3 regions of the Synechococcus sp. H60.2 genome follow, and region 2 is predicted to be linked to each of the others. Evidence: predicted binding sites of a transcription regulator. Region 2 holds the regulator's gene; each other region holds the start of a gene.
The links. The regulator NtcA, encoded in region 2, controls nitrogen genes in cyanobacteria. The targets are predictions, from matches to a motif close to GTANCNNNNGNTAC.
Positions count from the first base shown of each region.

Region 1: a site for NtcA is predicted at 3,172-3,185, ahead of glnA (type I glutamate--ammonia ligase). Genes of this name have one in related genera too.
Region 3: a site for NtcA is predicted at 1,701-1,714, ahead of NW845_RS06235 (P-II family nitrogen regulator). Genes of this name have one in related genera too.

Region 1 covers NZ_JANSIZ010000105.1:303-5,792, forward strand. The annotation lists partial or broken gene purL (phosphoribosylformylglycinamidine synthase subunit PurL) at 1-1,387, shown strand, start outside; gene trxB (thioredoxin-disulfide reductase) at 1,490-2,923, opposite strand; gene glnA (type I glutamate--ammonia ligase) at 3,323-4,747, shown strand; gene NW845_RS12045 (hypothetical protein) at 4,875-5,490, shown strand, end outside.
Region 2 covers NZ_JANSIZ010000110.1:118-5,088, reverse strand. The annotation lists partial or broken gene NW845_RS12195 (hypothetical protein) at 1-828, opposite strand, end outside; gene NW845_RS12190 (M61 family metallopeptidase) at 878-2,740, opposite strand; gene ntcA (global nitrogen regulator NtcA) at 2,980-3,654, shown strand; gene leuB (3-isopropylmalate dehydrogenase) at 3,780-4,925, opposite strand.
Region 3 covers NZ_JANSIZ010000028.1:21,007-32,023, reverse strand. The annotation lists partial or broken gene NW845_RS06245 (transposase) at 1-154, shown strand, start outside; gene NW845_RS06240 (IctB family putative bicarbonate transporter) at 198-1,592, shown strand; gene NW845_RS06235 (P-II family nitrogen regulator) at 1,774-2,112, shown strand; gene NW845_RS06230 (ammonium transporter) at 2,242-3,648, shown strand; gene ispD (2-C-methyl-D-erythritol 4-phosphate cytidylyltransferase) at 3,772-4,479, shown strand; gene NW845_RS06220 (MATE family efflux transporter) at 4,476-5,900, opposite strand; gene cobM (precorrin-4 C(11)-methyltransferase) at 6,071-6,877, shown strand; gene NW845_RS06210 (tetratricopeptide repeat protein) at 7,063-8,925, shown strand; gene NW845_RS06205 (NAD(P)/FAD-dependent oxidoreductase) at 9,036-10,169, shown strand; gene sufU (Fe-S cluster assembly sulfur transfer protein SufU) at 10,337-10,825, shown strand.

The DNA.
Region 1 (5,490 bases), on a different contig from region 2:
CTGGGAGTACCTGCTTTCGGAGTCCCAGGAGCGGATGCTGCTGGTGGTGCAAAAAGGTCGCGAGGCGGAGGTGATGGAGATCTTCCACCGCTGGGGCCTGCAGGCCAGCGTGGCCGGAGAAGTCATTGCCGAGCCGCTGGTGGAGATCTGGCACCGCGGATCCTGCGTGGTGCAAGTGCCGGCGCGGGCCTTGGCCGAAGAGACCCCCGTCTACGTCCGCCCGCTGCTGCCAGAGCCACCGGAGTACGTCCAGGCAGCGTGGCAGTGGGATCCCGCCACCCTACCCCCCTGCACTCGCGAAGGGATCCACCTCGATCAGGCAACCCTGACGTGGCAAGAGGTGCTGCTGCGGCTTTTGGCCCGCCCCACCCTGGCCAGCAAAGCCTGGATCTATCGCCAATATGACCACCAGGTGCAAAACAACACTGTCCTTTGGCCGGGGCAGGGAGATGCAGCGGTTATCCGCATCCGCTCGCAAAAGTTTGGCGTCGGCGAGGTGCCACCCCTGCAGGCTGCCCGCAAGGCCATTGCTGCCACCCTAGATGGCAATGGCCGCTGGGTGTATTTGGATCCCTACGAGGGGGCCAAAGCCGCGGTGGCCGAAGCCGCCCGCAACCTCTCCTGCGTGGGGGCGGAGCCCTTGGCCGTAACCGACAACCTCAACTTCGGCAACCCGGAAAACCCGGTGGTGTACTGGCAGTTGGCCCTGGCCTGTCGGGGGATTGGGGAGGCCTGCCGTGCCCTAGGGACACCGGTAACAGGGGGGAACGTTTCCCTCTACAACGAGAAGGGATCCCAGGCCATCTACCCTACCCCCGTTATCGGCATGGTCGGTCTCCTTCCGGACTTGAAGTTGGTCTGTGGCCAGGGGTGGCAGCAAGAAAGGGATCTCATCTACCTCTTGGGATCCCAGGCTGTTACCAGTCTGGGCGGCAGCGAGTATTTGGCGGCAATCTACAACACGGTCACGGGTCGGCCTGCCCCCGTGGATCTGGAGCTGGAAAAGCGCGTGCAAGCCGCCTGCCGCCACGGCATCCGGCAGGGATGGGTGCGCTCCGCCCACGACTGTAGCGAGGGAGGACTGGCCGTGGCTCTGGCGGAAGCCTGCCTCAGCGGGGGCCGCGGTGCCAGTGTCTCTCTGGCTCCCGGATCCCTGCGCTGGGATCAGGCCCTGTTTGGCGAGGGATCCAGCCGCATCCTCGTTTCTGTCAATCCAGCCCAGCGCTCTCCTTGGGAAGCCTACTTAGAGTCCCAGCTCCCCGGCCAGTGGCAACTGCTGGGACAAGTGGGATCCCCTGCCGATCCTTTGCTCTTGACAACTGCAGAAGGGGATCCCCTGTTGTCGGTCTCTTTGGCCGCCCTGCAGGCCGCCTACCACAACACCTAGCTCCCCTCTCCCCAAGGGAGAGGGGCTGGGGGTGGTCGCGTGAGCGGCGCGTAGCGCTTGGGCGTCCCCAAGGGAGAGGGGCTGGGGGTGAGGGGGACTACCTCAAGCTGATCTTGCTTCAGACAAATTGGCCTGGATCACCTCCCGATAGTGGGACTTGGGCTTAACGCCCACCACCTGCGCCACCAGCTCCTTGTTTTTAAAAAACTGCACCGTCGGCGTGCAGGTGACCCCGCCGGCTTCAGCAATCTCCGGATCCTTCTCGATGTCGATCTCCACCACGTGCAGCTTGTCGGCAAACTCTTCGATGACCTTGTTCAGGATTGGCCTGAGGGCATGACAAGGGGCACAGGTGGGAGCGGTGTACTTGACCATCAGCAGGCGATTGCTTTCGTGGTAGAGCCGCCGCAGGGCATAGCTCCCTTCATGGCAGGTCTTACTGAAATCCAGATCCTCGTGGCCGTTCTCCGCAAAGCTGGCTTCCGCCACCGCAGCTTCCCCCGGCGACTCCGCCTCGGGAGGAGCCGTGGCAGGGCTGGGCTCAGGATGGCTCTGAGGGACGACGTGATACTCTTGGGCTAAGCCGTGTTCTGAGAGCCAGCGCTCTGCCAACATGGCCGCCATACAGCCGGTGCCGGCAGCGGTGATGGCCTGGCGAAACTCGTGATCCTGCACATCCCCGGCGGCAAACACCCCCTCCACGCTGGTGGCTACCGATCCGGGGCGGGTGACAATATAGCCCACTTCATCCAGTTCCAGTTGTCCTTTGAACAGGTCGGTGTTGGGTTTATGGCCGATGGCGTAGAACAAGCCACCCACCGCCATCTCCCGGATCTCCCCTGTCTGGTTGTTGCGCACCTTCACCCCGGTCAGGCGCTGGCCGTCGCCCAGGACTTCCACCGCCTCGGTGTGCCAGTGCACCGTAATCTTGGGGTGGTTGAGCACCCGGTCTTGCATGGCCTTGCTGGCCCGCATCTTGCCACTGCGCACCAGCATGTGGACATGGGATCCAAACTTGGTCAAATAGGTAGCTTCCTCACAGGCGGTATCGCCACCGCCAATGACCACCAGCTCCACTCCCCTGAATATGGGCATGGCCCCATCGCAGACGGCGCAGGCGGACATGCCGCGGTTCCAGTAGATCTCCTCTCCGGGCAGGTGTAGGCGCTTGGCCGTGGCCCCGGTGGCGATGATTAGGCTGTGGGTGCGCACTTCTCGCTCATCAGAGCGGACGACAAAAGGCCGCTGGCTGAGATCCACAAAGGTGACATCCTCGGGGTAGAGCTCTGCCCCCCACCGCTGCGCTTGAGCGCGCATGTTTTTCATCAGTTGGGGGCCGCTGATGCCCTCGGGAAAGCCCGGAAAGTTTTCCACCTCGGTGGTGGTCATCAGTTGCCCACCCGGGATCCCGCCCACCTGAAACCCCTCAAACACAACTGGCTTCAGGTTGGCCCGCCCAGCGTAAATGGCCGCCGTGAACCCGGCAGGGCCAGAACCAATAATCACCACATTCTCAACCCGACTTTGCTCTGTCATTCGATGTCGCTCCTTGCTGTTGTTGAAAACTAAACCAAACTCATAACGACTACGTTTTAGTCTAACACGAGCCGATACTCTGCGCGAGGCTGGAGCTCGCTAGTCCCATTTTCGCTTTCCTCTAGCTAGGGGGACAGGGTTTGGCTCCTCCGACTTGTCTTTGTCCAGAGGACAACAGGGCAGAAACGCTTGGCTGAGGGGCGCAATGGCCAAGCCGTTGAGCAGAAGGCCAAAGCCAGGGCAATTTCGTATCAGAAGCTACAAAATGCTGATATCGGCCTTTCTAGGATGGGTGAGCGCTTTTGGCCCACTCAAGTCGAAGCGCGGGGATCCGCTGCCGGGATCCCGTCTACCTTAGGATTACCCCAGTCTCAATTGCAACCCAATCAGGAGAGAGTAATGGCATCCACGCCCCAAGAAGTGCTTCAGATGATCCAGGACAACAATGTCCAGATGGTGGATCTCAAGTTTGTGGATATCTTCGGCACTTGGCAGCACGTTTCCTTCCACCCTTCGATGCTTACGGAACAAGTTTTCAGCGAAGGGCTACCCTTTGATGGTTCAAGCATTCGGGGCTGGAAATCCATCAATGAGTCGGACATGTACATGGTGCCGGATCCCAAGACGGCCTGGATCGACCCGTTCTTGCAAGTGCCCACCCTCAGCCTTATCTGTAACATTATTGAGCCGCGCACCGGCCAGCCCTACAGCCGTTGTCCGCGGAGCCTGGCAGCACGGGCTGTGGCCTATCTGCAATCGACAGGGATTGCCGATACGGCTTACTTCGGGCCCGAAGCAGAGTTCTTTATTTTTGAAGATGTACGGTTTGACCAGACCCAAAACGCCGGCTACTACTTTGTCGATTCCATCGAGGGCCGCTGGAACTCAGGCCGGGAGGAAAAAGGCGGCAACCTGGGCTACAAGCCCCGCTACAAAGAGGGCTATTTCCCTGTGCCGCCCACCGATGCCCATCAAGACCTCCGCACCGAGATGCTTCTGACAATGGCCAAGTTGGGGGTGCCCATCGAGAAGCACCACCACGAGGTGGCCACCGGCGGGCAAGGGGAGCTGGGCTACCGCTTTGCCGATCTAATCACGGCTGCCGACTACATGATGATTTACAAGTACGTGATCCGGAACGTGGCCCGCAAGCACGGCAAGACGGTGACGTTCATGCCCAAGCCCCTCTTCAATGACAACGGCAGCGGCATGCACACGCACCAGTCCCTCTGGAGAGACGGCCAGCCCTTGTTTTACCAAGAAGGCAACTATGCCGATCTGAGCGAAACGGCTCTCTACTACATCGGCGGCCTGCTCAAGCACGCCCCAGCCATCCTAGCCTTTACCAACCCCACCACCAACTCCTACAAGCGCCTGGTGCCTGGGTTTGAGGCGCCGGTCAACTTGGCCTACTCGCAGGGCAACCGCTCCGCAGCCATTCGCATTCCAGTTACAGGCAAAAATCCCAAGGCCAAGCGGCTGGAGTTCCGCTGCCCCGATGCCACCTGCAACCCCTATATCGCCTTCTCGGCCATGTTGATGGCCGGCCTGGACGGGATCAAGAACAAGATCCACCCCGGCGAGCCCCTCGACAAAGATATCTACGATCTGGAGCCGGACGAGCTGGCCAAGATCCCCTCCACGCCCGGATCCCTGCTGGATGCTTTGGAAAACCTGCAGAAGGATCACGACTTCCTACTGGAGGGAGGTGTCTTTACCGAGGATCTCATCCAGACCTATATCGAGTACAAGATCGACAACGAGATCAACCCCATCAACCTGCGGCCTCACCCCTACGAGTTCGCGCTCTATTTCGACGCCTGATCGAGGTTCTCATTTGAAGCATTAGTTCTTGGCCACGGCTTTTGAACGGGATCCCTTCCTTTGCTGGAGGGATCCCTTTTTTTGGTATTCTGGGGCCGAAGTCTAGAGGTTGGAGGGAGGGTTTGCAATGGAATGGCTTATTTTTGGTCTGTTCTTGGTTTTTGTTATCGGCCTTCTGGCGCTTGCCGCCTATCTAGAGGAGAAGCGTCGGGAAGCTTTGGAGCAGGTGGCCAGGAGCCTGGGCATGTCGTTTTCAGCGGAGCTACCCGAAGGGATCCGCTCCCGCTTGCTTCAGGCAGGCTTTGAACTATTTGAACGAGGCTACGATCGACGTTTCTACAACTCAATGTCCAAGCGGCTAATCGATGGAACTGAGATCGGTGCCTTTGACTATAAGTACATCCGCAGTAGCGGCAAGAGTAGCAGCACTCATCGCCAGTCTGTTTTCTGGGCCTATTGCGAAGATCTACGGCTACCTCATTTTCGGCTACATCCGGAAGTTCCCCTGTTTCATGACATTGCCAAGGCCTTTTGCATGCAAGATATCAACTTCGAGAGCCACCCTCAGTTTTCCCGCAAATACCTCTTGCGCGGAGAAGATGAGGCCAAGGTTCGCCTGCGCTTCGATCCTAGTTTTCTTAGTTTTTTGGAGCAGCATCCTCCTTGTTGTGCCGAGGGATCCGGGCCGCAGCTTATTGTTTGGCGGGACGGCCAACAGGTGAGTCCAGAAAAAATGGCAGACT
Region 2 (4,971 bases):
GTGTAACTCTTTGGCAACCTGGCAAGTTGAGCTGATTACTTGTTGAGGCTCGTCTTTAAGGTTTATTGAGAAAGAGTTTCCGCTATTCATATTTGATTTAATCATTCTATAGAATCTTTTAATCAAAGAATATCGATTGCCCATAAAGGCAGCTATTTGATCTAATTTTTCCTCTTTTTCTTTCACATCTATGCTTTTGATTTTTACGTTTTTTGAGCTTAAGAATGATTCTATCTTTGATACGTCGACCTCTAATATACCGGCGGCAGCGATCTCCTCTTTATCTCTCGGTACATCGTCTGTTAGCCTAGGCTCTGGTGTTTCATGACTGGCAACCTGCTCATTCTGAGAGCTCTGATCTGTAGTTTGGGATATCTCTAATCTGGGAGAACTTTGGATAGCAATCTGTAGTCGCTGATAAATATCTTTAGTTTCTTTCACTAGGTTTTCCAGGATGGCTCGCTGATCGTTTAGCTGCTCATTATGTTCGGAAAACTTTACAGATATAGCCTGCAGAAGATCCCTACTCCAACTTTGCAGCAAATCTTGGTGACTATCTACAAGACGAGATCTAAGCCCTTTGAGATCGGCTTGAGTAGCCTGTAACTTCCGAGAAATCTCGTCTGCCAATCCTTCGACCAGTTTGGTTAAGGTTTTGTTGGCGTTGTTGAGTTCTTGGCTGTGTTGCCTTAAGTGTGAAGATATCTCTCTAATGATCTCTTGTTTCCAGATTTCCGGTCTAGGACTGACCTTGTAATGGCGAGCAACGTAAACACCCAATGAGAAACCAACAGCCACCCCAATTAATAAAACCAAAACGAAGTCCATTAGATTCGCTCCTGACCCCTGTTGTTACTTCTCGTTTAAGTTAACTAGGTTACTCGCTTGTTTCAAGATTCTCAGGCGAGGTGAGCGAATTTTCAAGAAGAGGCGTATCTTGTCCCGAAGAGCCGAGCAGGGATCCCAGCCAGCCCTGCTGGAGCGCTTTCTGGGTGGGAGTGAGTTGCGGCAACGCTTCGAGGGTGTAAACATCCGGGCGGGGTGGATCCAAGGGGATCCAGAAGTGTTTCAACTGATCGCCTTGGAAGACGCTTAGGCAGATCACCTGGTGGGGCTGGTAGGCTGCCAGGCGCTCCGGCAAGGTGGTGGCGCTCACCCGAAAGCCGTCTAGGGCTACGAGCTCGTCGCCAGCCCAGATGCCTGCTTTTTGGGCCGGGGATCCCATCTCGACGGCGCTGATGCGGTTGCCTTCCCCATTGAAGTGGAGACCCAGGTAGGGGGAAGGGTTGGGGCGGCTGAAGTGGGCTTTGAGGGTGAGGCCAAAAGGGTGGAGGTAAGCGTTGTAGTCCAGCTCTTCTGTACCTTCCACGTAGGCAGCGAAAAAGTGGCCAAGATTGGCGCCGGCTACCCGCTCAAAGGCCTCCCGCAGGTCTTGGTGGGTGTAGCCTTTCTCAAACCGGCCAAAGCGCTGCCACAAATCCTGCATGGCCGTGTCCAGGGATTCCTGGCCCCCCGAAAGGTGGCGAATGTGCAGATCCAGCAGCCAGCAGACCAAAGCGCCCTTGAGGTAATAAGAAACCTGGCTGTTGAGGCTATTTTCGTGGGGACGGTAGAGTTTGATCCAAGCGTCGAAACTGGATTCCTGCAGCGATTGCACGGCCCGACCCGGAGTGCGCTGCAGCCGGCCAATTTGCTCGGCCAGGATCTGCAAAAAATCTTTGGCGCTGAGGATCCCTGCCCGCAGCAAGATCACGTTTTCGTAGTAGCTGGTCGCCCCCTCGCAAAACCAGAGGCAGTCCACGTAATTTTCTTGGTTGTAGTTAATTTTCTCCAAAGCCAGAGGGCGCAGCCGCTTGACGTTCCAAGCATGGAAAAGCTCGTGGGCCAGCAGAGCCAAAAAGCGGCGATAGGACTGGGGCTGATGCAGCTCCAGCCCAGAATAATTAAGGGTGGTGCTGTACTTGTGCTCTAGGCCGCCAAATCCCCCTGGCGACAAATGCACAATAAACCAGTAGCGGTCGTAGGGCAGCCCGCCAAAAAACGCCGCAGTGGCCCGGACAATTTTCTCGGCATCGGCCACCGCTTGCTCCAAATCCAGGGTGCCTGCTCCCCAGACCACGAAGTAATGCGGGATCCCTTCCACTGCAAACGACCGCAACTGGTGCAGGCCCACCTCCACCGGACTATCCACCAGCTCGTCGTAGTCTGCCGCCACAAAAGACTGGCCGGAAGCAGGATCCTCAGAAGAAGAAATCAAAGGTCGCAAACTGGTGGCGATGCGCCAATCTGGCTTGGGAGGGATCACCGTCAAGGTGTAGGGTTCCCGCTCGCGACCGGGCACATAGAAAAAGAGCGCCGCCCCGTTGAAGTAGGCGTGGGTGAGATCCAAATGGTTGGTGCGCACCGTCAGCTCATAGGCATAGACCCGATAGCGAACCTTCACAGCCGAACAGCGGGGCGGCTCGATCTCCCAAGTGTTCTTATCTACCTTCCGCCAGGCCAAAGGGATCCCTTGCTCCGTTGCCGCCTGAAACTCTTGCACATGGCGGGCATATTCCCGCACCAGGTAGGATCCCGGCGTCCACACCGGCAGCCGCAGTTGCAGAGGCGCTTCTGGATCCACCTCTTGGATCTGTAGTTCCACCTCCAGCAGATGATTGGCCGGCTCCGGCATCCGTACTGTGAAGTGCTGACGGCTCGGTTGAGAAGGTGTGGCCACAGCCGCCTCCGGGATCCCCATAAAACCCCTCCAATCGATTACGGCCCCCGCCCCTGGTCCTGGATTCGCTGCTGGACAAGAGACGAGACTTTAAAAATGTAGCTCCTGCTACAAAGGTATCCGGGCAGAACCTTTTAGCTTAGGATAATCTTGCCCCTGGGGTAATTTTCCAGTCAACGGGAATACGGTGCGCCCCAAATCCTCCGATCTGATTTATAGGTTGATCTTAGGTATAAACTGGCTTTAAAAGGTTGACGAATATGGTGGTGGCCATCGCGGAAAAATCTCTGATTGCAGCCTTCAAACAGTTAGGAGGGCCTCACCATCCTCCGGTTATCGAAACGTTTGAACGCGGTAAGACCATCTTCTTCCCTGGAGATCCGGCGGAGCGGGTTTACTTTTTGGTGAAAGGAGCTGTCAAGCTCTCGCGGGTCTACGAAATGGGGGAAGAAATTACCGTTGCTCTCCTGCGGGAAAACAGCATTTTTGGGGTGCTCTCCTTCATCACGGGGCAGCGCTCCGACCGCTTCTATCACGCGGTGGCCTTTACCCGCGTCGAGCTACTCTCTCTGCCCATCGAACAGGTGGAAAAATCGCTGCGGGAGAACGCTGAGCTGGCCATGCTGCTGCTCAAGAGCTTGGCTTCTCGCATCCTGCAGACAGAGATGATGATTGAAACACTGGCTCACCGCGACATGGGATCCCGCCTGGTCAGCTTTCTACTGATCCTCTGCCGCGACTTCGGGGTGCCCGGCCCCAATGGAGTCACCATCGATCTCAAGCTCTCTCACCAGGCCATTGCGGAAGCGATTGGCTCAACCCGTGTCACCATCACGCGTCTGTTGGGGGAGCTGCGCAAGAAGAACTACATTTCCATCCACAAGAAAAAGATCACCGTCCACGACCCGATGCAGCTTGGCCATCGCTTTGCCTAAGGGAAGAAGCTGGCCCGCGGACGTTTCCAAGAATTTCCAATAAAGAGTAATAGCAGTGCCACCGTTCGTCGGGACAATCCCTCCCTCTGGGAGAGGGGTAGCCGCGCCAGCAAGGGAACCCCCACTCAACCGCCGGCGGCTGAGGGCGATCCTTGGGGGGAGGCTTGCTGCTGGGCCAGAGTAGCCAAGATCTTTTCTCCCATCTCGCGGCAGCCTACGAGGGTCATCCCCTCCGAGTAGATGTCGGCGGTACGGTAGCCCTGGGCCAAAACTGCCTCGACAGCCTGCTCGATGCGGTCGGCAGCTTGGGGCTGATCCAAAGAGTAGCGTAGCAGCATTGCCCCAGAGAGCACCTGGGCAAGAGGGTTGGCCTTGTCTTGTCCGGCAATATCGGGGGCTGACCCGTGTACTGGCTCGTATACCCCAGGGCCAGAGGATCCCAAAGAGGCAGAGGGCAACATGCCGATGGATCCAGTCAGCATCGCTGCCTCATCGGAAAGAATATCCCCGAAGAGGTTCTCCGTGAGAATGACGTCAAACTGCTTCGGCCAGCGCACCAACTGCATGGCAGCGTTATCGACGTACAGGTGGGAAAGCTCCACGTCGGGGTACTCAGCCGCAATGGCGGTAACCCGCTCCCGCCACAGTTGCGACACTTCCAGGACATTGGCCTTATCCACTGAGCAGAGCTTGCGCCGTCGCTTGCGAGCCAGTTCGAAGGCCACGCGGGCAATGCGATCCACCTCGGCCTCGCTGTAGGCCATGGTGTTTACACCCCGCCGGGATCCCGTGGCATCTGTGAAGATCCCTTTGGGTTGGCCGAAGTAGATGCCTCCGGTGAGCTCGCGCACCACCACCAGGTCGATCCCGGCGATCACTTCTGCCTTGAGGGAAGAGGCCTCCACCAGTTGCGGAAAGATCTTCACCGGGCGCAAGTTGGCAAATAATCCCAAGCCAGCCCGCAAGCCCAACAAAGCCCGCTCAGGACGCTTCTCCCGCGGCAGGGTGTCGTACTTAAAGTCGCCAACCGCCGCCAAGTAAACAGCATCGCTCTCCTGGGCCATTTTCAAGGTCTCTGGGGGCAAGGGATCCCCAGTGGCTTCGTAGGCTGCTCCACCAATTAGGCCCTCCTGCCACTGGAGGGAAAACCCCATCTGAGCGGCCACTGCATCCAAAACCGCCCGCCCCACCTGCATGATTTCAGGGCCGATGCCATCTCCGGCCAGGGCAGTAATCCGATAGGTTCGAGCAGCAGAGGAAGGAACGCTCATGGGCGGTCACGGTAAGAGAAGTGCGTAGCGATATTACCATCCCTTT
Region 3 (11,017 bases), on a different contig from region 2:
AGAAATTTTGAGGTTGGTCGTGGCAAGGCTAGGAGCCAACTCTCAACCTAACGTGCTCCCGAAGCAGCTAGAGTCCTCCACTTCCAGAGGGAGGGATCCCGCCTGCCCTGATGTCCTTACCCCTGGCCGCTGGGGAGATAAACTCGGAAGATGAGCAGAGGCAGAGGGAGAGGTGCCCAGGGGGCTGGAAAGCGGCGATGGAACAAGCAAGGCAACTGTGGCAAGCTCTGCTGCTGCGGGGTTTTCCTATCGATTCCTGGTGGCAGGGCAGTCTTTTGGGTCGCCTGTCGGGATCCCTGAAAAACTGGGGCCAAGGCAGCTTGCTCGTCCAAGGCTTGGACGGGATTGGCTTGGGTCTGGTGTTGCTCTACTGGGTCTTTTCCTCCCAAAGCTCCACCGGCATCCTCGGCCTAATCCTACTGGCCATGGCGGCGCTTGTGGTCTTGAGCTGGCTGGTGGAAACCCCGACTGGGCTACCTGTCCATCTGCCCCTGGGCCTTTTCTGGGGAATTGCCACCCTGGCAACGCTCCTCTCGCCGGTTCCCTACGCAGCGCGGGATGGCTGGCTGAAGCTGACGCTCTACTTAGCCGGCTATCTGCTTTTGCATCGTCTGCTGCGCCAACCCCAATTCCGAGATGGGATTGTTGGATCCCTGCTCTTGGTCAGCCTGGGGATGGGGATCTACGGCCTGCGGCAGTACTTTTACGGGGCGGCCGAACTGGCCACCTGGGTAGATCCAGAATCGGGCTTGGCGGGCCTGACACGGGTGTACAGCTTTCTGCGCAACCCTAACCTGTATGGGGGCTACCTGGTTCCCCTCCTCCCCTTGGGGCTGGCTGCCATTTGCCTCTGGCCGGGTTGGGGGATCAAGCTTCTGGTGGGGTTTACAACCGCCGTCAACCTTATCTGTCTGGGGCTGACCTACAGCCGCGGTGCCTGGATTGGGGGGCTGGCAGCGCTGGGGATGATGGCCCTGCTGCTGGCCCAATGGTACGCCCCCCGCCTGCCGGCCCGTTGGCAGCGCTGGACGGTGCCGGCTCTCTTGGGAGGGGGCGCAGCCGCGCTGCTGCTTGCCATCTTGACGGTACGCCCCTTGCGGCTACGGGCTCAGAGCCTCCTTTGGGGACGGCTAGATACCAGCAACAACTTTCGCCTCAACGTCTGGGCGGCGGTGCTGGAGATGATCCGCGACTTTCCCATCTTGGGGATCGGCCCTGGCAATGTCGCCTTCAACCGCGTCTATCCCCTCTACCAGCGGGGCAACTTCAGCGCCCTTGCAGCCTACTCGGTGCCGCTCCAGATTACCTTGGAGACGGGCTTAGTCGGATTCCTGGCTTTTGCTTGGTTCCTCCTGGTGCTCTGGGATCACGGCTGGAGAGGCTGGAACACTTTGCTCAGCTCCCGGGATCCCCAGGGCCTGTGGGTGGCGGCAGGTTTAGCAGCCTGCACCGGCATGATGGCCCACGGCCTGGTGGACACCATCTGGTACCGTCCCCAGGTGCAGATGCTGTGGTGGCTGGCAGTGGCCCTCGTCACAGCCAGTCTGGATTCTCCTCGATCCTCAACGGCCGGTGAAAGACTAAGCTCGTGAGATGCCAGCGCGAACTTCTTAAAAAGTTAAAGTAGCCCAGGCCTGGCCTTCTGGTCTTGACGAGAGCAAATCTAGAGTGGTAAGCATTCTCAGTAGAAGAACGAAAATGTATCTAGATTTACAATTTGCAGGTTTTAGTAGTGTTAGAAATTAGCGGGATTGTTGGGGATATGGGAGGCCAATGAAAAAGATCGAGGCTATAATTCGGCCCTTCAAGCTGGATGAGGTGAAAATTGCCCTGGTCAATGCCGGAATTGTCGGCATGACAGTGAGCGAAGTGCGGGGTTTTGGTCGGCAAAAAGGACAAACCGAGCGCTATCGGGGATCCGAGTACACGGTAGAGTTCCTGCAAAAGCTGAAGGTGGAGATCGTGGTCGAAGACGACCTGGTGGACACGGTGGTGGAGAAGCTGATCGCGGCGGCTCGCACCGGCGAAATCGGGGACGGCAAGATTTTCATCAGCCCTGTCGAGAAAACCATTCGCATCCGTACCGGCGAACTCAACCAAGACGCCCTGTAAAGCAGGGAAGGTCTTGGAGCCTGGGTAGATCGATCCGAGTCCCAGGCTGGCTTGCAGTGGGCAAATGAGGGATCTTTGCCCCAGTTAATGCGTTGTAAAAGTACCGTCACTTTAGGTGAGTCGAAAAGCATGTCTACAAGGATGATCCAAAGACTCAAAGGCCAAGCACTGCAGTGGCTCTGGCAACCAGCTCAGGGGGGCCTAACTGCTGCTCTGACGATTTCGCTGGTTTTCCTATTGGGTCAGGAGAGCGCCTTCGCTCAGGACGCGGAAGTCGTACAGAAACATGCTGACATTGTCTGGACGCTGGTGGGGGCAGCCTTGGTGTTCTTCATGCAGGCGGGGTTCGCCATGGTGGAGACGGGCTTTACCCGCGCCAAGAATGCCGCCAACATTATGATGAAAAACCTGATGGACTTTTGCATGGGCTGTTGCGCCTTTTGGTTCATCGGGTTTGGCCTGATGTTTGGAGAAAATACTGGCTTCTTTGGCCGGAGCTGGTTTGCTTTCAGTTGGCAGCAAGCCCACGAAGCAGGGGACTGGCCTTTTACATTCTTCGTCTTCCAGATGGTGTTTGCTGCCACCGCTGCCACCATTGTTTCCGGGGCCATGGCGGAGCGCACCAAGTTCGTGGCCTACCTCATCTACTCTGTCGTCATCTCTGGGCTGATCTACCCCATCTCGGGGGGCTGGGCTTGGAATGGGCTGTTTGGCGACTACAACGGTGGCACCAGCGGCTGGCTGGAAGATCTGGGCTTCATCGACTTTGCCGGTTCGGGCGTAGTGCATTTGGTGGGGGGCGCTTCCGCCTTAGCCGGGGCCATGGTGCTTGGCCCTCGCATCGGCAAGTACGGCCCCAACGGAGAGCCACGGGCGATTCCCGGCCACAACCTGCCTCTGGGGATGTTGGGGGTGTTTATCCTCACCTTGGGTTGGATTGGGTTCAACGCCGGCTCGACCACAGCCGCCAGCCCCGATATCGGCTGGATTGCCATGAACACGCTGCTAGCCGCTTCGGCAGGGGCTATTGGGGCGATGATCACCTGCTGGGCGCATTTTGGCAAGCCGGATATGACCTTTGCCGCCAACGGGGTGCTGGCCGGCTTGGTAGGGATCACCGCTCCCTGCAACACTGTCCACCCTCTGGGAGCTTTGATCATCGGTTCGGTGGCCGGGATCCTGGCGGTCATCTCGGCGGTGATTCTGGATACGGTGCTGAAGATTGACGACCCGGTGGGCGCCGTTTCGGTACACGGCACCTGCGGTGTTTGGGGGGTGTTGGCAGCAGGGATCCCTTGGTTTGCCCACGCCGATTCAGGGGTGACCTGGGCCCAATTTGGGGTACAAGTTGTGGGCGCTCTAGCCTATTTCTTCTGGCCTTTCATCACCTGCTTGATCCTGTTTTTGATCCTCAAGGCAACGGTTGGCCTGCGCACCAGTGCTGAAGAGGAGCTGGCCGGCTTGGATGTGGGCGAGCATGGTAACGTGGCCTACCCGGATTTTGTGATTGCTTCTGCCGAGTTGGACCAACCTTGAGGCGGCACCCCGGCTCTGAAGGGGATCCAGCGGCACCAATCGCCACTGTCAACGATGAGGAGGGCCAAGCCTGGCCCTCCCTGGCTGTAAACTGGGATGCGGTTGGATGCACTTTTGGATCCCATGCACCTGTTGATCCCGGCGGCTGGCAGCGGCAAGCGAATGGGGGCGGCGGTCAACAAGCTGTTGTTGCCACTTTTGGGTCAGCCTGTCCTGGCTTGGACGTTGCGGGCGGCAGATCGGGCGCATTCCATCGAGTGGATTGGCATTCTCTCCCAACCCGGCGACTGGCCGGCCATGGAGCAGATCCTAGCGTCCATCGACCTGTCCACGCCGGTGCAGCTTCTGCAAGGAGGGGTGACGCGGCAGGAGTCGGTTTACAGGGGGGTGGAGTATCTCTATGGGCTGGGAACGGTGGAACGGGTGCTGATCCACGATGGGGCCCGCTGCCTGGCCACCTCTGAGTTGTTCGATCGCTGCAGCGCTGCCTTGGAGCAAGTGGACGGCTTGATTGCCGCGATCCCTGTCAAAGACACGATTAAAGTAACCGCAAGCGGCCCCAAGGGGATCCAAATCGAATCGACACCGGAGCGTAGCCGGCTGTGGGCAGCCCAAACGCCCCAGGGCTTTCGCCTGTCGCTGTTGTGGCAAGCCCATCGGGAGGCACTGGCCCAGGGGTGGCAGGTAACCGATGACGCAGCCCTATTCGAGAAGCTGGGTTGGCCGGTTTACATCGTGGAAGGGGAGGAGTCTAATCTGAAGTTAACCACCCCCTGGGATCTGGTGCTGGCCAAGCAAATTCTACAGCAGCGCCTCGATCCGGCGCGCTAGCCCAACTCACTATGGCGGTGGCCCTGCCGCAGAGCCGCCTTCTGCCACACCCGACTGCGCCAGCGGCTGAGCAACAGGCTGGCCAAGCCGGCGACATAGATCAGCATGGCCAACCAGCCCCCCACAGCCCCCCATCCCAACCCCGGCAGAAAAGGGATCCAGCTTTGGGGAAAGATCAGTATTTGCGCCAAAGGCAAGAAAAAGAGCCAGCTCATCCCGAGCATGATCGCCATGGGTGCCCGCACATCTCCCGCGCCGCGCAGGCATCCCACTGCAGAGAAGTTGATGCCATCGAAGAGAAACGAGACTCCGATGATCCGCAGCAGCCTCCCCCCCAGATGCAGAATTGCTGCGGCGTTGGCGTCTTTCCCTGTAACGAATAGGCCGAGCAGGGCTTGCCCAAAAAGCGCCAGCCCGCCGCCGATCACAGCCATGTAGCCGAGCGTCCAGCCCATCACGGCATTTCCCAAGCGCATTGCCCAAGCTGGCTGACCGGCGCCAACAGCCTGGCCCACTAGCACCGTGGCCGATTGTTCCAGGCCGATGGCTGGCAAATAGGCAAAGCGAGACAACATCAGACACAGGTGGGCCGTTGCCCCCTCCACAGCCCCCAACTGGCCTAGCATCAACTGAAACACCGTGAAGGAGCTCATATCCGCCAAAGCGTAGATCCCAATCGGCAGGCCCAATCTCAGCAATGGCCGCAACGGTTTCCAGCCCGTGCGCCAGGTTTGCCGCGTAGCGTAGTCGCGGTGGATCCAAGCTGAGAGAAACACCAGCAGGTAGAGGGTCAGCTCCCCATATTCCGACAGGATTGTGCCCCAGGCAGCTCCAGCGATCCCCCAGTTCAAGCCGAAAATGAATAGGGTATTGAGGATGCTGTTGAGCAACACGCTCCAGCCACTCACCCAGAGAGTGATCCAGGTGCGGCCAATGCCGTTAAAAAAACCCGACAAGGCAAAGGTGCCCAAGAGGGCAGAGCCTCCCCAAACGCGAATTTGCCAATAGGCCGCTGCTTGCTCCGCCACCCCCGGCGGCAGGGGCAGCCCTCCATACAGCAAGCCTCCCAACAGCGACAAGAGACCGCACAGGGGAAATAGGCCCAACCCCAGCCCCACTCCCGACCAAGCATAGCGAGAGGCCCCCTTTGGATCTCCGCTGGCGTAGGTTTGCGCCACCAAGGTTTGCACTGCTCGCCCCAGACTCAGGAAGGGGGTCAAGGCCACCTGGGTGGGCAGCCAGGCGGCGTTCATCCCGGCCAAGGCTTGGCTGGAGATTTGACCAATGAACCAAGTGTCGGTTATGCCCATCAGCGCCTGGATGCCAGCGCTGAGCACCAAGGGCATCGCCAACCTCAGCACAACCCCATGATCCACCCGTGGGATCCCTCGGGCATCTAGCCGTTGCGCAATGCCCCTCACACCCTTTCCCTCCTCTGTGCTGCGCAACAACAGGCAACCTCTCGACTGAGCTGTCTGTATGCTATTATACTACAGAGATAATACGGACTGGAGCGAGGGAGGGATCCCTTCCCACCTTTGGGAGATTGGCTGCTGTTAGGATGCTGGCTGCTGGGGCGAGAGGAGAGCGGATGAGCGAGCAGACTTCGTCCTACTGGCCTGTCCACATTGTCGGCGCCGGCCCCGGGGATCCTGAGCTGATTACCCTGCGGGGCCAGAGAGCGCTATCAGAAGCAGATGTAGTATTCTACACAGGTTCTTTGGTGCCGGAGGGGCTGCTGACCCATTGTCGCCCTGGGGTGGAGGCCATCGATACACGCGCTTTCACCTTGGAAACGCTGCTGCCTCAGATGGTGGAGCGGGTCAAGGCAGGGCTGCGGGTGGTGCGGCTGCAGGATGGGGATCCGTCTCTTTACGGTGCTCTGCACGAGTTGCTGATTCGGCTGGCGGAGGCTGGGATCCCCTTTGAGATCGTGCCGGGGGTGAGCGCCTTTCAACTGGCAGCCGCCCGTTTGCAAGTGGAGCTAACGGTGCCGGAGCTGGTGCAGACGATCATCCTCACCCGCGCCAGTGGCCGGACGCGTGTGCCGGCAGCGGAAGCCCTGGCCAGTCTGGCGGCTCACCGCGCCTCTCTGTGTCTCTACCTGAGCGCCCGCCATGTGGAACAAGCCCAGGCGGATCTAATGACCCACTATCCCGCCGATACCCCGGTGGCCATTTGCTACCGTCTGGGCTGGCCGGACGAGCGGATCTGGCTGGGATCCCTGGCGGAGATGGCAGCCCTCACGCGGCAAGCCGGCCTGGAACGCACCGTGCTTTACCTCATCAGTCCCGCCCTACGGGGCTTGGCAGGAGCCGGCTCGGCCCGCTCGCGGCTCTACAGCCCTGACCACGCCCACCTCTTCCGCCCCAAAATTGGCCGGCGGGCCCATTTGTAACAGCTTCTTTCAGTATATTGACGGATGACAGCAGGCTGAAGATAATAAGGCAGCACGATGAGTTCAGAGGCTTTGACTGCTGGCTGCAAGGGGCTCCTCTTCCTCAAGAGAAGTGGATTTCTTTTGGATTGGAGTTGTTGCAAGACTCTTCATTTCCCTCTTTGACTGGTGAGAGCTCTAACCTTATGGATGACTCATCTGCTGCTCGCAGCGCGGCAACCCTGATCAAGACTTTGCAGAAGGCCCTTGCTCCCCTGCCAAGCCGTTCGGCGCTGAAACAAGATGTCCTTTACCTGATGGTGGATCTGCCACAGCAGGGACTGTTCAGCCGCTCTATGGTGTTGCAGCGGGTTGCCGGCCAATTGGAAGGCGCGCCGGTGCAGGGAGTCAGCCAACTGGTGGTGTACGGTCGGCTGCAGGGAGAAACACAGCCGCAGTGGAAAAAAGTCTTCTATTTGTCTTCTGGGAAAAGCGGTGCCGACGCCACGGAGATTGTATTGCCCGGCACCAAGATTTCCGAGATCAAGGTGCTGGATGCCCAAAAACCTGTTGTGGATCCCGATGCCAGGCCTGATCGCAAAGTTAAAACCCTAGAGGCGCCGCTTCCCAAAACCCAGAAAGAGCGAGGCTCAGGGCCTGACCCAAACCAGTCTCCTCATGCCTCTGCACAGGCCCAAGCTGGGATCCCGACCTCTCCGTCCACAACTGCCCCTGCTTGCCCCAGTTCTCCCATCAGCCTTCCGGTCAACGTTCAGGCGCTTGGCCAGCAGTTGCACCAACCTACCCTACGACCCTTCCTGGGGGGAGCCCTGGCTTTGTCTCTCCTGCTGGGGGCCGGGTTGGTGGTGCATTCTTTCCGGCAGCCCGACATCCCTGCCCGGGCCAGATCGCTGGGAGTAGGGATCCCTCTGTTGCTCCTGGCTGCAGGGGGGGGCTGGCTGGGGTGGAAAGGCCGGAGTGCTGTCAACACCTTTAAGCGAGAGGGATCCTCTGATCCTTTGGCAGAAGGTTTGTCCTTTTTACAGGCCAATCAAGTTCCTGAGGCAGTGGAGCGGTTTCAGGAGGCCCTGTCCCTCACCCAGGGATCTGCTCGAGTCGAGATCCATAGCCTGCTTGGCCAAGCCTGGGTCGAGAAAGGCAACTGGGCAGAAGCCTTGGCCCAGCAACAAAAGGCCCTTGGGTTGGATCCCCACTTCAGCCAGGCCCACCTCTGTATTGCTCAAATTCGCCTCAAGCTGGGGCAATGGGACGAGGCGATCGATTCCTGCTGGGCTGCTTTGGAGTTGGACGATCGCCTGGGCTCAGCCCACTACCTGATGGGACAAGCGCTGATGCACAAGGGCCAGTTAAAGGCGGCAATAGCAGCTTTTCAAACCGCCCTCAATCTCGATCTGGATCCCGAATTAGCCGCCGCTGTGCGGGTGGATCTGGGCTTGGCCATGGTTCATGCGGGGCGTCTGGCCCAGGCTGGCCAAGAGTTCAGCCAGGTGCTCCTCTCCGGCAGCTCCTCCAAGCTCCAGCAGGGCCGCGCCTACTACGGGCTGGGCTTGGTCTTAGCGGCCCAGGAGCAGCACAGCGAAGCCATCAAAAGCTACCAGCGAGCCCTGGGGCTAGTGCCCAGCTTGCCTGAGGCGGTTGCTGCCATCGGCTTGTCCTATTTGGGTCAAAAACACCGCGACGCCTCTGGGCGCAAGTTTGTCTGGCCCCAGCAGGTGCAAGAGGCTGTGCAGCAGTTTGAACAAGCGTTAAGAGAAGACCCAGATTTGCCCGAAGCCCACTTTGGCCTGGGAGAAGTGGCCCGTATCAAGGGGGATCTGAGCTCAGCGGTGGCCAGCTATCAACGGGCGATGCGCAGCAACGGCAGCTACGGCATGGCCCACTACCGCCTGGGATCCGTCTTGGCCCGCCAAGGCAAGTTGGAGCAGGCCGTCGAGCACTTGCGCTCGGCTTTGGAAATTTCTCCCAACTTCCCCGAAGCCAAAGGGAGCCTGCAGCGGCTTCTCTCTAAGCAGACGGAAGAGGTACATACCGACCTACTGCCCGTGTAAAGATGGGAGCTGATCGACGCTGAGGGATCCCGGTTGCCGCCCGACAAGGTGCACGCCCGCCTGCGAGAGGTTGCCGCTCCAGCCATGAAGGGATCCCTGCCCACCTGGTCTTGGCCGGATGTGGCTATGGAGCCATCGATGCCCTGCGTGCCCTCAAAGGGCAAGCGCGGGTGATCGCCATCAATCCCCACCCCTACATCGTCAACTCGGGCATGTCCACGCGGCTGCTGAGCGGTCGGTTTTCCCTGGATCTGGTGCGGATCCCGCTGCTGGAGCACGTTCAAGCCAATGGTGCCCAGTTTCTGCCGGGACGAGTAACCCACATGCAGCCGCAGGCGCAAACCCTGACCCTGGAAGGCGCAGGCGGGATCCAAACCCTTGCCTACGATTACCTGTTGGTGAATGTGGGGCGGGAGCTGCGGGCCATCGACGGGATGCAACATGCTTTCGCCATTCGACCGGCGGAGCAACTGGTGGCCGCCCAAACCTGGATCCGGCAGTGCTGGCAGCGGGCGGCCCAGGGAGATCCGACGCCGGGCCTGCTGACCTTTGGGGTGGTGGGGGGAGGTTGCACCGGCCCAGAGCTGATGGGAGAGCTGTACGACCTCTGCCGCGAGATGAGCGCAGCAACGGGGATCCCTTTGGCGCGGGCCCGCCTGCTCCTGCTCCATGGCCAGGCCCATCTGGTCGAGGGCTTCTCAGAACGCTTCCGCCAGGAGGTGGAAAGGGAGATCCGCCGCTTGGGGGTAGAGATCTGGGCGGAGCACCGGGTAAAAGCCTTCGGGCCACAGCAAGTTTGGCTAGAGGATGGCAGCGAGCTGGTGGCCCAGACCCGCCTATGGGCGGGTGGGTTGCAGGCGCCCGCCTGGCTGAGAAGCTGCGGCCTGCCGCTGGGGCCGACGGGATCCCTGCTGGTGGATGAGTGCCTGCGGATGCAGGGGGCAGAGCGCATCTTGGCCTTAGGGGACTGCGCCGACTTTGTCTGGGGATCCCGTCTCTTGCCCAAGATCGGCGTGTACGCGGTGTGCCAGGGGCCGATTGCAGCACAAAACCTGCTGCGGCTCATCCGCGGCCAACCCCTGCTTCCCTACCGACCTCAGGCCACTGTGTTTGTCTGTGTTACGGTGGGAAACCGCATTGCCGTCGCCGAGAAAGGCAGGTGGGCCTGGCGCGGCTACCTGGCCACGCTGCTGAAAAACCTGTTCGATTGGCTCCATATGCGCCAACGCAAGCCCGTGCGCTAGCAGGTATTCTTCTACGAAATCTCTACAGAGAACGGGGTTAAGATTAAGTTACAGACTGGCCGGAATGGGCTAGCTTCCTCAGCTTCTCGATCTCGACCCTATCGCCCTTCAACCCTCAAAAGCTCTTGACGCTCTCCGGCCCAAGCAGCGACCCAGCGGGAACAACAATGCCTCTCGATAACCTGCGCGGACTCTATCAGCAAGTCATTCTGGAGCGGTACAAAAAGCCCCGCAACTTCGGCAAAGTGGATCCGGTTCATCGCCACCAACGCGGCCACAACCCTTCCTGTGGCGACACCATCGACCTCACCTTGCAACTGGATCCGGATCAAGAGCGAATTGTCGATATCAAATTCGAAGGCGAAGGCTGCGCTATTGCCCTGGCCTCTGCCGATCTCATGGCTGACGCCGTGCGGGGACGCACCATCCCCGAAGCGTTGCAGTTGGTGGATCACTTCCAAGCCATGATGCGCGGCGGCGCTGAGTTTCCGCGGGAGCAGCGGGCCTTGAACGCCATGAAGGGAGTTGCCCAATTTCCGGTGCGCATCAAGTGCGCCAACCTGGCCTGGCATGCCCTCAAACACGCGCTGGAATCGCCCGAACCCGGTGGATCCCCGGACAACCCAGATTTTGTGAGCAACGAAGACACCGACTAGGTTTCGCCCTCTAGGGGCAACGTAGGGGATCCCTGTTATCCAGGAAACTCCGAGGATCAGGGATGCCCAGGGTGCCTCTTTGGCTCGTCTGGGAGCCAATGGCCTCAGCAGCAAGCCCTTCAACGCCGCCACTCTGGCTGCTGCAATCGCAGCTCTGCTGAGCTGGGATCCCTGAACCTGCCCCCCCAGATC